2 linked regions of the Verrucosispora sp. NA02020 genome follow. The protein of the gene in region 2 interacts with the protein of the main gene of each other region in a pairwise test. Links are inferred from orthologs where the notes say so. Each region holds a gene or a part of one and is shown on either strand. Other genes may lie near its edges.

The links.
Region 1: the proteins of lpdA (region 2) and pcrA interact in binary tests that used the Escherichia coli proteins (3 or more experiments, as listed by UniProt). The link is inferred for Verrucosispora sp. NA02020 from one-to-one orthologs.

The regions. Positions count from the first base shown.
Region 1 is NZ_CP054923.1:6,244,466-6,251,620, forward strand. Bases 1,503-4,557 are described here. They hold pcrA (DNA helicase PcrA), read right to left. Parts: upstream 4,200-4,557; coding sequence 1,806-4,199; downstream 1,503-1,805. Other genes in these bases: HUT12_RS27840 (M23 family metallopeptidase), read left to right, coding at 1,503-1,757; HUT12_RS27850 (chorismate mutase), read left to right, coding at 4,518-4,557. In the rest of the region: HUT12_RS27835 (M23 family metallopeptidase), read left to right, coding at 1-672; more of HUT12_RS27840, read left to right, coding at 948-1,502; more of HUT12_RS27850, read left to right, coding at 4,558-4,886; HUT12_RS27855 (ABC transporter ATP-binding protein), read right to left, coding at 5,107-6,117; HUT12_RS27860 (ABC transporter ATP-binding protein), read right to left, coding at 6,110-7,147. UniProt on the Escherichia coli protein: A helicase with DNA-dependent ATPase activity. Unwinds DNA duplexes with 3'-5' polarity. Translocates on single-stranded DNA with 3'-5' polarity. Initiates unwinding more efficiently from a nicked substrate than double-stranded DNA.
Region 2 is NZ_CP054923.1:5,599,402-5,606,380, reverse strand. Bases 3,587-6,563 are described here. They hold lpdA (dihydrolipoyl dehydrogenase), read right to left. Parts: upstream 5,783-6,563; coding sequence 4,391-5,782; downstream 3,587-4,390. Other genes in these bases: HUT12_RS24865 (leucyl aminopeptidase), read right to left, coding at 6,451-6,563; HUT12_RS24870 (hypothetical protein), read left to right, coding at 5,962-6,291; sucB (2-oxoglutarate dehydrogenase, E2 component, dihydrolipoamide succinyltransferase), read right to left, coding at 3,587-4,319. Also shown: HUT12_RS24895 (low temperature requirement protein A), read right to left, coding at 1-686; HUT12_RS24890 (TetR/AcrR family transcriptional regulator), read right to left, coding at 732-1,310; HUT12_RS24885 (SDR family NAD(P)-dependent oxidoreductase), read left to right, coding at 1,448-2,389; more of sucB, read right to left, coding at 2,511-3,586; more of HUT12_RS24865, read right to left, coding at 6,564-6,979. UniProt on the Escherichia coli protein: Lipoamide dehydrogenase is a component of the glycine cleavage system as well as of the alpha-ketoacid dehydrogenase complexes.

The DNA of each region.
Region 1 (7,155 bases), 650 kb from region 2 along the record:
CGCCGCCGCGTACCCACCCCCCCACGTAGCCGTTACGCCGCAGTCGTCACCACCGCCTTCGTCGGTGCCGGCGTGGTGGCACTGGGCGCCGGCGCACTGCCGGACGCCAAGAGCGTCGAACAGTCGGTGCTCGACGAGCTGAAGCAGGCCGCCGTCAGCAGCCAGGGAGCTGCCGAGCGCGCCGACGCCGCCGAGCGGCCCTCCCGGGACGGCCGCAGCGCCCCGGAGAGCGTCGAGGACTCCGGCGTCTGGCTGCTGCCGCTGCAGGGCTACGACTTCAACTCCCCCTACGGCATGCGCTGGGGCAAGCTGCACACCGGCATCGACCTGGTCGCACCGGAGGGCACCCCGTACGTCTCGATCCACGAGGGCACCGTCACCAAGGCCGGCTGGTTCGGCGGGTACGGCAACGCCGTGATCGTCCAGCACCCGGACGGCAGCGAGGCGATCTACGGCCACTCCTCGGCGTTGAGCGTCCGGGAAGGCCAGCAGGTCAAGGCCGGCGACCAGCTCGGCCTGGTGGGCAACACCGGCCACTCCTACGGGGTCCACCTGCACCTGGAGATCCATGTCAAGGGCAAGCCGCTCGACCCGGTGCCCTGGCTCCAGGAGCGCGGAGTGGACATCAAGCTGCAAGTCGAGGCAATCTACAGCGAGGTAACGGAGTCCTGACACCCCGTTGCACCCGTTGACCGCCCGGATCGATCGATCCGGGCGGTTTTGCGTGCGCGGCCCGAACGCAAAGTGTCCCAGGCCACAGGCTGCTTTGTGGCGGAGCGCACACCACAGCCGACGCACCGACCCGGTCATCCGGTGGCAACCGGGGACAGAACCGGGCGGCCGTCCCGCCGCCACCATCCACCCGCCGAACCCCGGTACCCGACACGCACCCGACCGACACCAGGATTTCCAGGTCACGTACCCCTCGATCCAGTGAGGTCCGCTCCGTGCAGGACGACAGCTCCACCCCGAACCGCACGCTCTCCCACGCTCCCGCCCGGCACCGCCGCCGGATCGGCCGGCGCGGCCGTCGGCTGGCCGTCGGCGCGGTCGCCGTGCTGGGACTCGGACTCGGTGGTGTCGTCGTGACCAATCTCGACGACAGCCCCACCCCGAGCCCCGTCTCACTCGACGCGCAGGCCCGCGCCGAAGCCGCCGCCCGCGCGGAGGCCGCCGACCGCGCCGACCGCTCGGCCCGCGAGTCGGTCGCCCCGGCCACGCCGGAGAGCCCGACACCGACCCCGACGGCGAGCCCGACCAGGACACCCAGCGCGAGCCCGACCGCGAAACCCCGCCCGACGGCGACCAGGGCCAGCAAGGCCGCTCCGAAGACCACCACGAGCACCGCGTCGAAGCCCGACTGGGTCATCCCGATGGCCGGCGCCGCCGTCACCTCGTGCTACGGCCCCCGGTGGGGCACACTGCACGCCGGCATCGACTTCGCACTGCCCGCCGGCACACCGGTGCGGGCCGCCTCCAAGGGCACCGTCACGAAGGCCGGCGACGTCGGTGACGGGTACGGCATCTCGGTCGTCATCGACCACGGCAACGGCTACCTCACCCACTACGCCCACCTGAGCACCACCCGGGTGAACGTGGGTGCGAAGGTCAGCACCGGCCAGACCATCGGACTGGAGGGCTCCACCGGCGACTCCACCGGGCCGCACCTGCACTTCGAGGTACACCAGGGTCAGATGTGGAACCAGATCGACCCGGCGCCGTTCCTGCGCGCCCGCGGCATCGACGTGGCGTGCTGACCTGATCGCCCGGTGCACCGGTCCCACCCGGGCCGGTGCACCGGTCCGTCAGATCTTCTCGATCGGGGCGTGCCGCAGCACCAGCCACAACGTCTGGTCGCCAAAGTCGATCTGCGCGCGGGCACCCGGACCATGGCCCTCCACGGTCACCACCCGGCCGAGTCCGTACCGCTGGTGGTTGACCCGGTCCCCGGCGGAGACCTTGGGGCCCTGGGGCAGCTCGCTCGCGGTGGCCAGCCGGCTGCCGTCCACGCCGAGCTTGCGGGCCAGCTGGACCGCGCGGGGCGTACCCCCGGTGAAGCCGCCGCCCACCCGGTCCGCGCGACCACCCACGCCGCCGCCACCGCCACCCCAGGAGGTGTACGACCCCTCCGTGCGTTCCCAACGGACCAACTCGGTCGGCAACTCCTCCAGGAACCGCGACGGCGGGTTGTACGCCGGCTGCCCCCACGCCGACCGGGTCACCGCCCGGGACAGGAAGAGGCGCTGCCGGGCGCGGGTGATGCCCACGTACGCCAGCCGCCGCTCCTCCTCCAGCTCACGGGTGTCGCCCAGCGAGCGCAGGTGCGGGAAGACACCGTCCTCCAGGCCGGTCAGGAAGACCACCGGGAACTCCAGCCCCTTGGCGGTGTGCAGGGTCATCAGCGTGACCACGCCCTGGTGCTCGGGATCGTCCGAAGGGATCTGGTCGGCGTCGGCCACCAGGGCCACCTGCTCCAGGAAGCCGGCCAGCGTGGCCCGCTCCCCCTCCGCGCCGGTCGCCTCGATCCGTTCGGTGTACTCCCGGGCGACGCTGACGAGCTCCTGGAGGTTGTCCACCCGGCCCGCGTCCTGCGGGTCCAGGCTCTCCTCCAGCTCGCTCAGGTAGCCCGAGCGGGTCAGCACCGCCTCCAGCACCTCCTCCGGGGTGCCGTCAACAGCCACCTCCCGGGCGGAGTCGAGCAGTGCCACGAAGTCGGCGATGCCGTTGGCGGCGCGGGTGGAGATGCCCGGCGCGTCCTTGGCCCGACGCAGCGCCGCACCGAACGAGATGCGGTCCCGGCTGGACAGTGCCTCCACGCACGCCTCGGCCCGGTCACCGATGCCCCGCCGGGGCGTGTTCAGGATCCGGCGCAGACTCACCGTGTCGTCGTCGTTGACCACCGCGCGCAGGTAGGCGAGCGCGTCGCGGACCTCCTTGCGCTCGTAGAAGCGCACCCCGCCGACGACCTTGTACGGCAGGCCGACCCGGATGAACACCTCCTCGAAGACGCGGGACTGCGCGTTGGTGCGGTAGAAGACCGCCACGTCGCCCGGCCTGGCCTCGTCGGCGTCGACCAGCCGGTCGATCTCCCGACCCACCCAGTCCGCCTCGGCGTGCTCGGTGTCGGCGACGTACCCGACGATCTGCTCGCCCGCCCCGGCATCGCTCCACAGCCGCTTCGGCTTGCGGGAGGTGTTGCGGTCGATCACCGCGTTGGCCGCGTTCAGGATGGTCTGGGTGGAGCGGTAGTTCTGCTCCAGCAGGATGGTGCGGGCGTCACCGAAGTCGCGTTCGAACTCCAGGATGTTGCGGATCGTCGCGCCCCGGAAGGCGTAGATCGACTGGTCCGCGTCACCGACCACGCACAGCTCCGCCGGAGCCAGCCCTTCGGTGCCGGCGACCAGTTCCTTGATCAGCACGTACTGCGCGTGGTTGGTGTCCTGGTACTCGTCGACCAGCACGTGGCGGAACCGACGGCGGTAGGTCTCGGCCACGTGCGGGTGCGACTGGAGCAGGTGCACCGTGGTCATGATCAGGTCGTCGAAGTCGAGCGCGTGCGCCTCTCGCAGCCGTCGCTGGTACAGCGTGTACGCCTCGGCCAGCGCCCGTTCGTTCGGCCCCGACGCCCGGCCCGCGAAGGTCTCCGGGTCGACCAGCTCGTTCTTGAGGTTGGAGACCTGGGCCGCCAGACCCCGCGCCGGATAGCGCTTCGGGTCCAGGTCGAGCTCGCGGGTGACCATCTGCATCAACCGGCGGGAGTCGTCGGCGTCGTAGATCGAGAAGGTGGACTTGAGCCCGGCGTGCGCGTGCTCGGCACGCAGGATCCGGACGCAGGCGGAGTGGAACGTGGACACCCACATCATCCGGGCGCGCGGACCGACCAGGGCGGTCACCCGCTCCTTCATCTCACCGGCGGCCTTGTTGGTGAAGGTGATCGCAATGATCTCTCCGGGATGCACGTCCCGCGCGGCGAGCAGGTATGCGATCCGGTGGGTCAGAACCCGGGTCTTGCCGGAACCGGCACCGGCGACGATCAACAGCGGTGAACCGGCGTGGGTGACCGCGTCCCGCTGGGGGCCGTTGAGGCCCTCCACCAGATCGGCGGGGTCGAGGCGGCCGGGAGCCGGCCGACGCGGCGGCAACGCCCGGTCGGGCTCGGGCGCGGACGGGGACGCGGGGATGTCGAAGAGAGGATGCATCGCAGGGCGAGTCTATGCCGCCGCCCCGACATCCCCGCCCCGCGCCGCCCCCGGTGTAAGGAAGGGCCCCCTACTCACGCCTCGTGTATAGGAAGGGTCCCTTCCTTACCGGTTTCCTTGCGCGGCGGCGGCTGCGGCGGCATACTCGACGGCGTGTTCGACCAGCGCTTCTACTTTTACTACGGCCCCGGGAGTCCGGCAGCCGTAGGTCGCGCCTGATCGACAAGACCTACGAAAAGCCCCGGGCTCTCGGAGTCCGGGGCTTTTGTCGTCCCGGGATCCGGGCACCGGGCACCACACCGTGAGAGGTACCCGAAGATGACAGACGTGATGGAGCAGAACGGCGTCCCAGGCGAGTCCGGCACGACCCCGAACGGCACCGGCGCGGAGGGCGGCACCAGCCCCGGCCTGGACACCCCGAAGACCGGGACCGCGGAACCGGGCGCCGCCGCCCGCATCGCCGAGATCCGGGTACGGATCGACGAGATCGACCGCACGATCGTCGAGCTGTGGCAGGAACGGGCCGCCCTGTCCCGCGAGGTCGGCGCGACCCGGATGGCCTCCGGCGGCACCCGGCTGGTGCTCTCCCGCGAGCAGGAGATCCTGGAGCGCTTCCGGGTCGCTCTCGGTGCCGACGGCACCCAGTTGGCGCTGCTGCTGCTGCGGGCCGGTCGCGGCCCACTGTGACCGAGCGGGTCCGTCGGCGAGGCGCGTCAGGGTTCGACCGTCCCCATGAGCAGGCGCCGGGCCGACCGTGGCGGCCCGGACACGCAGTCCGGGCACGGTGGTCCGAACGCGGACCGGGGCGCCGGCCGCTGGTGACGGCCGACGCCCCGAATCACTGAGGAGGCACTACCTTCACCGCCGCTCCCGGTTTGGATGACCGGCCACGACGGCGTCTGTGTGGCTACTCCGTCGCGTGCACCACGTCGCGTACCTCGGCGAAGTGGCAGGCGCTCGGGTGGCCGGACTTGTCCCTGACCTGCAGCAGCGGCTCCTCTTCCGCACAGACGTCCTGCGCCTTCCAGCAGCGGGTACGGAACCTGCAGCCGGACGGCGGGTTGGCCGGCGACGGCACGTCGCCGGTCAGGACGATCTGGTCACGGTGCCCACGCAACGTCGGGTCCGGCACCGGCACCGCCGACAGCAGCGCCTGGGTGTACGGATGCGTGGGCGACTCGTAGATCTCGTCCTCGGTGCCGATCTCGACGATCTTGCCGAGGTACATCACCGCGACCCGGTCGGCGATGTGCCGCACCACGGACAGGTCGTGCGCGATGAAGATGTACGACAGACCCAGCTCGTTCTGGAGCTTCTCCAGCAGGTTGATCACCTGAGCCTGGATGGAGACGTCCAGCGCCGAGACCGGCTCGTCGCAGAGGATGATCTCCGGGTTGAGCGCCAGCGCACGGGCGATCCCGATGCGCTGCCGCTGGCCGCCGGAGAACTGGTGCGGGTAGCGGTTGATGTGGTCGGGGTTCAGGCCGACCAGCTCCAGCAGCTCCTGCACCTTGGGCCGACGCTGGCCCTTCGGCACCACGTCCGGGTGCACCTCGAACGGCTCGCCGATGATGTCGCCGACGGTCATTCGCGGGTTCAGCGAGGTGTACGGGTCCTGCATCACCAGCTGGATGTTCCGCCGACCCCGACGCCGTTCCTCGGAGCCGACCTTGGCCATGTTCTTGCCCTGCACGAACAGGTCACCGGAGGTCGGCGTCTCCAGACCCACGAGCAGCCGGGCCAACGTCGACTTGCCGCAACCGGACTCGCCCACGATGCCGAGGGTCTCGCCGCGCCGCAGCTCCAGGTTGATCCCGTCGACCGCGCGGACCGCCCCGACCTGCTTCTTGAAGACGATGCCCCGGGTCAGCGGGAAGTGCTTGACCAGGTCACGGGTCTCCAACACCACGTCACTCATCGCCCTTGACCTCCTTCCAGAAGTGGCAGGCAGCCGTCCGGCTCGGCGACACCTGGTACAGCGGCGGCGCCGGGTCCTGCTTGCAGACGTCCTGGGTGTACCGGCACCGGGGGTTGAAGGCGCATCCACGAGGGATGTTGGTCAGCGCCGGGGGCAGGCCCTTGATGGCGCTGAGCTCCTGGCCCTTGAGGTCCAGCCGCGGGATCGACTCCAGCAGACCCTTCGTGTACGGGTGGGCCGGGGTGGCGTAGATGTCGTTCACGCCGGCTTCCTCGATGACCCGACCGGCGTACATGACGGAGATCCGATCCGCCACGTCGGCCACCACACCCATGTCGTGGGTGATCAGCACCAACGCCATGTTCCGTTCCCGCTGGAGCTCGGCGAGCAGGGCCATGATCTGGGCCTGCACGGTCACGTCCAGGGCGGTGGTCGGCTCGTCCGCGATCAGCACCTCGGGGTCGAGTGCCAGCGCCATGGCGATCATGACGCGCTGGCGCATACCGCCGGAGAACTGGTGCGGGTAGTCGTTCACCCGCTGCTGGGCCGCCGGGATCTTGACCAGGTCGAGCAGTTCGACGGCTCGGGCCTTGGCATCCTTGCGGGACATGCCCCGGTGCTTGCGGAACAGCTCGCCGAGCTGGAACCCGACCGTGAAGACCGGGTTCAGCGCGGAGAGCGCGTCCTGGAAGATCATCGCGATCCGGTTCGCGCGCACCTTGCGGCGCTCGGACTCCGGCAGCTTGAGCAGGTCGACACCCCGGTAGAGGATCTCCCCACCGGTGATGAACCCGGGCGGGCTGTCCAGGATGCCCATGATCGCCTGGGCGGTCACGCTCTTGCCGCAGCCCGACTCCCCGAGGATCGCCCGGGTCTCGCCGGCCCGCACGTCGAAGCTCACTCCGTTGACCGCGCGAGCCACGCCGTTACGGGTCCGGAACTCCACCTGCAGGTTCTTGACCTGAAGTGGCAACGCGTTCGGGTCGAGGCCCGGCAGCGCGTCCAACTTGACGTTCACATCACTGCTCATGCCGACAC
Region 2 (6,979 bases):
ACCGACTCGCCGAGCGCGATGATCAGGATCAGGTCGTACCGTTCGGTCCAGTGCTCGGCCGACGTCACTCCCCAGCCCCAGGTGCGGGCCAGCAGCCCGGTGCCGTACTGGAGCAGCACGACGCTGATCCACAGGCCGTCCCGGACCAGCGCCGCCATGTCGTCGTCGGGCAGGTGACCGGGGAGCAGGGCGGCGACGAGCAGCAGCGCGGTGCTCAGGGTCAGCTCGGGGGCGTACCGGAGCAGTTGGCGGCGTTCCACCGGGTCGTCGCGGACGGCGTGCAGGAACAGCGCCAGGTGTACGGCCCGGATGACCACGTAGCTGACCGCCACCACGACCGGCCCGGCCTCGGTGCCGCCGCCGCCCATGAACGCCTGGGGCAGCGCGAGCGCGAAGCAGAACAGCGCGGCCATCCCGGCGACCATCAGGACGGGTACGAAGCCCTCGCCGATGCGTACCCGGGTGGCCACCACCGTGTGCACCACCCAGCACCACCACAGCACGGCGAGGACCAGCAGGGCGTGCAGCAGTTGCCGGTCGGTGATGTTCGCGGCGGTGGCCCGGGCGATGTTGAAGAAGGAGAAGACGAAGACCAGGTCGAAGAAGACCTCGAACTTGTCGACCCGGGCGCCCGGTGCGATCCCGACCGCCGGTCCCAGCCGGTGCCGTCGGCGCCGCTCGTCCACGGCCTGAGTGTGGCAGCGGCGCCGGTCGCCCGGGTGCGTTTCGGATCAGCCCCCCGGGCGGTAACGCAGCCCGTCCATCAGCAGGTCCAGCAGCCGTCGTGCCTGGTCGCGCTGGTCTCGGCCGCCTGAGGCGAGACTGACGCCGCTGAGTCCGACCAGTACGTCGGCGGGGTCGACGTCGGCGCGTACGGTCCCGGCTGCCGCGCCCGCGTCGAGCAGCAGGCCGATCGCGCCGAGGAGGCGGTCGCGGCTCTGGGCGTACGGGTTGGCGCCGGCGGCGATCACCAGCCGGAGCGCGTCGGCCATCTCCCGTTTGGTGGTGAGGTAGTCGATGAACCGGTCCATCCACTCCCGGATCGCCTCGACCGGTGGGAGGCGGTCGCGGAGTTCGGCCGCGGCGTCGCAGAGTTTCGCCAGCTCGTTGCGGTAGGCCGCCTCGACGAGCGACTCCCGGGTGGGGAAGTGGCGATAGAGGGTGCCGATGCCGACCCCGGCGTCCTTGGCGATCGAGTCGAGGGTTACCTCCGGGCCTGCCTGGGAAAACGCCCGGACGGCCGCGTCCAGCAGCCGTTCGCGGTTGCGCTGGGCGTCGGCGCGGAGCGGTCGGGGACCGGTCTGCGGCACGTCTCCTCCTGAACTGGGCCGGAACCCGGGTGGCAAGCGGAGGAGCCTCCGGTTAGTGTGGTGGTAACGGAGGAGCCTCCGCTTCTCATCGTAGCGGCGGTCCACACCCGCCGCGCCTCTGTCGACAAGGATGGATCATGGCCATCGGTACGCCTGTCAGCACCCCGTTCACCGCCGAGTCCACCGCGCTGGAGGTCGTCGCGGGCATCGACCTCACCGGTCGCCGGGCCGTCGTCACCGGCGGCGGATCGGGCATCGGGGTCGAGACCGCCCGTGCGCTCGCCGCCGCCGGAGCCGACGTCACCCTGGCCGTACGCCAGCCCGACCAGGGCCACCGCGCGGCCGAGGAGATCACCCGTACCACCGGCAACGACCGGATCACGGTGGCCGCGCTCGACCTGGCCGACCCGGCCTCGGTCGCCGCCTTCGTGGCGAACTGGGACGGACCCCTGCACATCCTGGTCAACAACGCCGGCATGATGGCCTCGCCCGAGATGCGGACGCCGCAGGGCTGGGAGATGCAGTTCGCCACCAACCACCTCGGCCACTTCGCGCTGGCCACCGGGCTGCGTCCGGCCCTTGCCGCAGCCGGGGGCGCCCGCGTCGTCTCGGTCAGCTCGGCGGCCCACCTGCGCTCACCCGTCGACTTCGACGACATCCACTTCGCGAAGCGCGCGTACGAGCCGTGGACCGCGTACGGGCAGTCCAAGACCGCGAACGTCCTCTTCGCCGTGGAGGCGAGCCGCCGCTGGGCCGACGACGGCATCCTGTCCAACGCGCTGCACCCCGGAGGGATCCGGACCAACCTCCAGCGGTACGTGGACGAGGAGGAGCTGGCCCGGCTGCGCGCCTCCAGCGGCCCGGCCGCGCCCTGGAAGACGCCCGAGCAGGGGGCCGCCACATCCGTGCTGGTGGCCACCTCGCCGCTGCTCGACGGTGTGGGCGGGCGCTACTTCGAGGACTGCCAGCAGGCCGGGCCGCACGAGCCCGGCACCCGGACCGGCGTCGCCGCGTACGCCGTCGACCCGGAGGCCGCCCAGCGGCTCTGGCAGGTCAGCGAGCAGACCCTGGCCGGTTGAGCCGGCCGGTGTCGCAGGTCGGGGTGCCGGCAGGTGCCGGTGGCGACCCGGTCGGCCGCACCGACGGACGAGGGCGCCCCGGTCACCTGACCGGGGCGCCCTCTCGTGCTGCTGACGGCGGTCAGAGGCCCAGCTCGGCCTCGAAGTTGCCGGCCTCCAGCCGCTCCTTGACCGCGACCAGGAAACGGGCCGCGTCGGCACCGTCGATCAGTCGGTGGTCGTAGGAGAGGGCCAGGTAGATCATCGACCGGACCGCGACGACCTCGCCCAGCTCCGCGTCGTTGACCACGACCGGGCGCTTGACGACGGCACCCGTGCCGAGCATCGCCGACTGCGGCGACGGCACGATCGGGGTGTCGAAGAGGGCGCCCCGGCTGCCGGTGTTGGTCAGCGTGAACGTCGCACCGGCGATCTCGTCCGGGCTGATCTTGTTGGTCCGGGTGCGCTCGGCCAGGTCGGCCACCCGCTTGGCGATGCCGCCCAGGTTGAGGTCACCGGCGTTGTGGATGACCGGCACCAGCAGGCCCCGCTCGGTGTCCACGGCGATGCCGAGGTTCTCGGCGTCCGGGTACGTGATCGTCCCGCCGTCGAGGTCCATCCGGGCGTTGACGATCGGGTACGTCTGGAGCGCCTCGATCGCGGCGAGGGCGAAGAACGGCAGGAACGACAGCTTGACGCCGTGCCGGGCCAGGAACGACTCCTTGGCCTGCGCCCGCAGCTTGGCGATCTTGGTGACGTCCACCTCGATCACGGTGGTGAGCTGCGCCATCTCGTGCAGCGACTGCTGCATCCGCTTGGCGATCGCCGAACGGATCCGGGGCAGCTTCTCGGTGGTGCCGCGCTTGGCGCTCGGCTGCGGCTTGGCGGCCGGCTTGGTCGGGGTCGTGGCGGCGGCCTGCGGTGCCGCGGCGGGCGCGGCCTGGGCGGCCTTGGCCTTCTCGGCCGCGTCCAGCACGTCCTGCTTGCGGATCCGCCCGCCGACCCCGGTGCCGTTGAGGGAGGCGAGGTCGACACCGTGCTCGCCGGCCAGCTTGCGGACCAGCGGCGTCACGTACCCGGCCGACTGCTCACCGCCGTTCGACGGTGCCGCCGCGCGCTGCGGGGCGGGAGCGGCCGGCTGGGCGGCCTGCTCGGCCTTGGCCGGCTCCGGGGCCTTCTCGGCCTCGGGTGCGGGCTCGTTGTACGAGGCACCCGGCGTCGGCTCGGAGACCTCCTGCTTCGGCTCGGGCGTGGCCTCGGCCTTCGGCTCCGCCTTGGGCTCCGGCGTCGGCTCGGGCTTGGCCTCGGCCGGTGCGGCACCGGCCGCACCGACGACGGCCAGCGTGGCGCCCACCTCGGCGGTCTCGTCCTCGGCGACCTTGATCTCCAGGACGGTGCCGGCGACCGGGGAGGGGATCTCGGTGTCGACCTTGTCGGTGGAGACCTCCAGCAGCGGCTCGTCGACCTCGACGGTCTCGCCGACCTGCTTGAGCCAGCGGGTGACCGTACCCTCGGTGACGCTCTCGCCGAGGGCCGGCATCTGGACCGGGGTGCCCTCGCCCGACGGCGCGGAAGCCTGGGCCGGCTGCTCGGCCGGCTCCTCGACGGCCGACTGCTCCGCCTCGGCCTGCGGCTCCTCGGCAGCCTCGGCGGCCTGCTCGGCGGGGGCCTCCTCCTCCTGCTTCGGAGCGGCCTCACCGCCGGTCGACTCGCCCTCGCCGGAGATGACCGCCAGCTCGCTGCCGACCTCGGCCGTCTCGTCCTCGCCCACCACGATCCGGGTCAGCACGCCGGCCGCGGGCGACGGGATCTCGGTGTCGACCTTGTCGGTGGAAACCTCGAGCAGGGGCTCGTCGACCTCGACGGTCTCACCCTCCTGCTTGAGCCAGCGCGTGACGGTGCCCTCGGTGACGCTCTCGCCGAGCCGGGGCATGGTGACCGATACCGGCATGTTCTCCAGACTCCTTCATTTCCCTGGTGGGGGGATCATCGCCCGTCGCCGGACGCCGCGGGTTGTCGTGGTCAGGCGTGCGCGTGCAGCGGCTTGCCGGCGAGGGCCAGGTGCGCCTCGCCCAGGGCTTCGTTCTGCGTCGGGTGGGCGTGCACCAGCTGGGCCACCTCGCCCGGGTACGCCTCCCAGTTGTAGATCAGCTGCGCCTCGCCGACCAGCTCACCGACCCGGGCGCCGACCATGTGCACGCCGACCACCGGGCCGTCGTCGACCCGGACGAGCTTCACGAAGCCGGCCGTCTTGAGGATCTGGCTCTTGCCGTTGCCGCCGAGGTTGTAGTTGTACGTCTTGATCTTGTCGGCGCCGTACTGCTCCTTGGCCTTGGCCTCGGTGAGGCCGACCGAGGCCAGCTCCGGCTCGGAGTAGGTGACCCGGGGGATGCCCGCCTCGTCGATCACGGCGGGGTTCTGGCCGGCGATCTCCTCGGCGACGAAGATGCCCTGCTGGAAGCCACGGTGGGCGAGCTGGAGGCCGGGCACGATGTCGCCGACCGCGTACACGTTCGGCACGCTGGTGCGCAGCCGCTCGTCGGTCAGGACGTACCCACGGTCGGTCTTGACGCCCTGCTCCTCGTAGCCGAGGTCGGCGGTGTTCGGGCCCCGGCCGACGGCGACCAGCAGCAGCTCGGCCTCGACCGTGTCGCCACCGGCGATGGTGAGCTTGACGCCGTTGTCGGTCTTCTCGACCTTCTCGAACGGCTTGCCGACCTTGAAGTTGATCTTCCGCTTGCGGAACGCCCGCTCCAGCGCCTTCGACGAATCCTCGTCCTCGGCGGCGACCAGGCGGGGCAGCGCCTCGACGATGGTCACGTCCACCCCGAAGGACTTCCACACGCTGGCGAACTCGACGCCGATCACACCGCCGCCGAGCACGATCGCCGAACTCGGGACGCGGTCCAGGGTCAGGGCGTGGTCGCTGGTGATGACCCGCTCGCCGTCGACCTCCAGGCCCGGCAGGCTCTTGGCGTACGAGCCGGAGGCCAGCACCACGTTGCGGCCGGTGTACCGCTTGCCGTCCACCTCGACCGCGTTCGGGGCGACCAGCTTGCCGGCCCCGGCCACGAAGGTGATGTTCTTGGAGCCGCCGACCAGGCCCTGCAGACCCTTGTAGAGGCGGGAGATCACGCCGTCCTTGTACGCGTTCACCCCGGCCATGTCGATGCCGACCAGCTCGGCCTTGATGCCGAACTGCTCCGACTCGCGGGTCTGGTCGGCGATCTCGGCCGCGTGCAACAGCGCCTTGGTCGGGATGCAGCCGTTGTGCAGGCAGGTCCCGCCCAGCTTGCCCTTCTCGACCAGCGCGACGTTCAGGCCCAGCTGGGCGGCGCGCAGGGCGGTCGCGTAGCCGCCACTGCCACCTCCGAGGATGACGATGTCGAAGGTTGCGTCGTTCGGCTCGCTCACGTCCAACTCCCAGGTCGCGTCGCTGCATCGGGGGTCACGGCGGGGTAACAGGGACACACCCCACCTCGGCCATCTTGTCACCACCGTGCGGAAGCCGCGTACCGAGGTGCCCAACGACACGTTGTCGCCACGTACCCTTGGCACTGCCTTCGACGACGGACGCGTGGGGAGACGGCTCGGTGGGACTGTTCCGGCGACGCAAGCAGGCACGCGCGGTTGACTCCGACCGTACGGCCAATCGCGCTGATCTGGAGCACTTGGAGAACTTTGTCCGGACCCGCAAGGGTGTCGAGGCGTTCATCGAACCCCGCACCACCGTCACCGAGACCACCGTCATCCTGATCGCCGACGACGGCGAGTGGACCCGGCGCCGCATCGACGGGCCGGACGGGGCACGCCGCTTCGCGTACCGGGTCAGCATCCCGGTCTACGACATCGCCCTGATGGGCTACCCGCAGCGGATGCGCGACTACAACGAGCGCCGCAAGCGCCGCCCCGAGCAGTACTGACCTCGCCACCGCGCGGACGCCGGCCGGACCTCACCGCGCGTCGCACCCCGCCGTGCCCGCGCTCGGCCGTCGCGCTGCTCCGGCTCGGGTGTTCGGATGTTAGGAAGGGTCCCCTGCTATGCACCAGGCGTTAGCAGGGGACCCTTCCTTACAAGCAGGTCAGCCGTTTGCGGTGACGTCGTCGATCAGGTGCAGCAGGGTACGGACCGGGACGCCGGTGCCGCCCTTGGTCCAGTAGCCGGTCGCCTCGCCCGAGTGGTACGACGGGCCGGCGATGTCGATGTGCGCCCAGGCGACGTCGTCGGTGACGAACTCGCGCAGGAACACACCGCCCTGCAACATGTGACCGGCCCGGTCCATGCCGGCGTTGACCTGCGAGATGTCGGCCACGTCCGAGTCCATGCCCTTGCGCACGTCGTCCGGCAGCGGCATCGGCCAGGCCGGCTCGCCGACCGCGTCACCGGCGTCACGGACCCGCTCGCACAGCTCGGCGGTGCCCATCAGGCCGGAGATCCGCTTGCCCAGCGCGACCACCTGCCCGCCGGTGAGGGTGGAGGTCTCGAAGAGGTAGTCGCAGCCGTCCGCGCAGGCCCGGGCCATCGCGTCACCGAGGATCATCCGGCCCTCGGCGTCGGTGTTGAGCACCTCGACGTTCTTGCCGTTGAACATGGTGATCACGTCGCCCGGC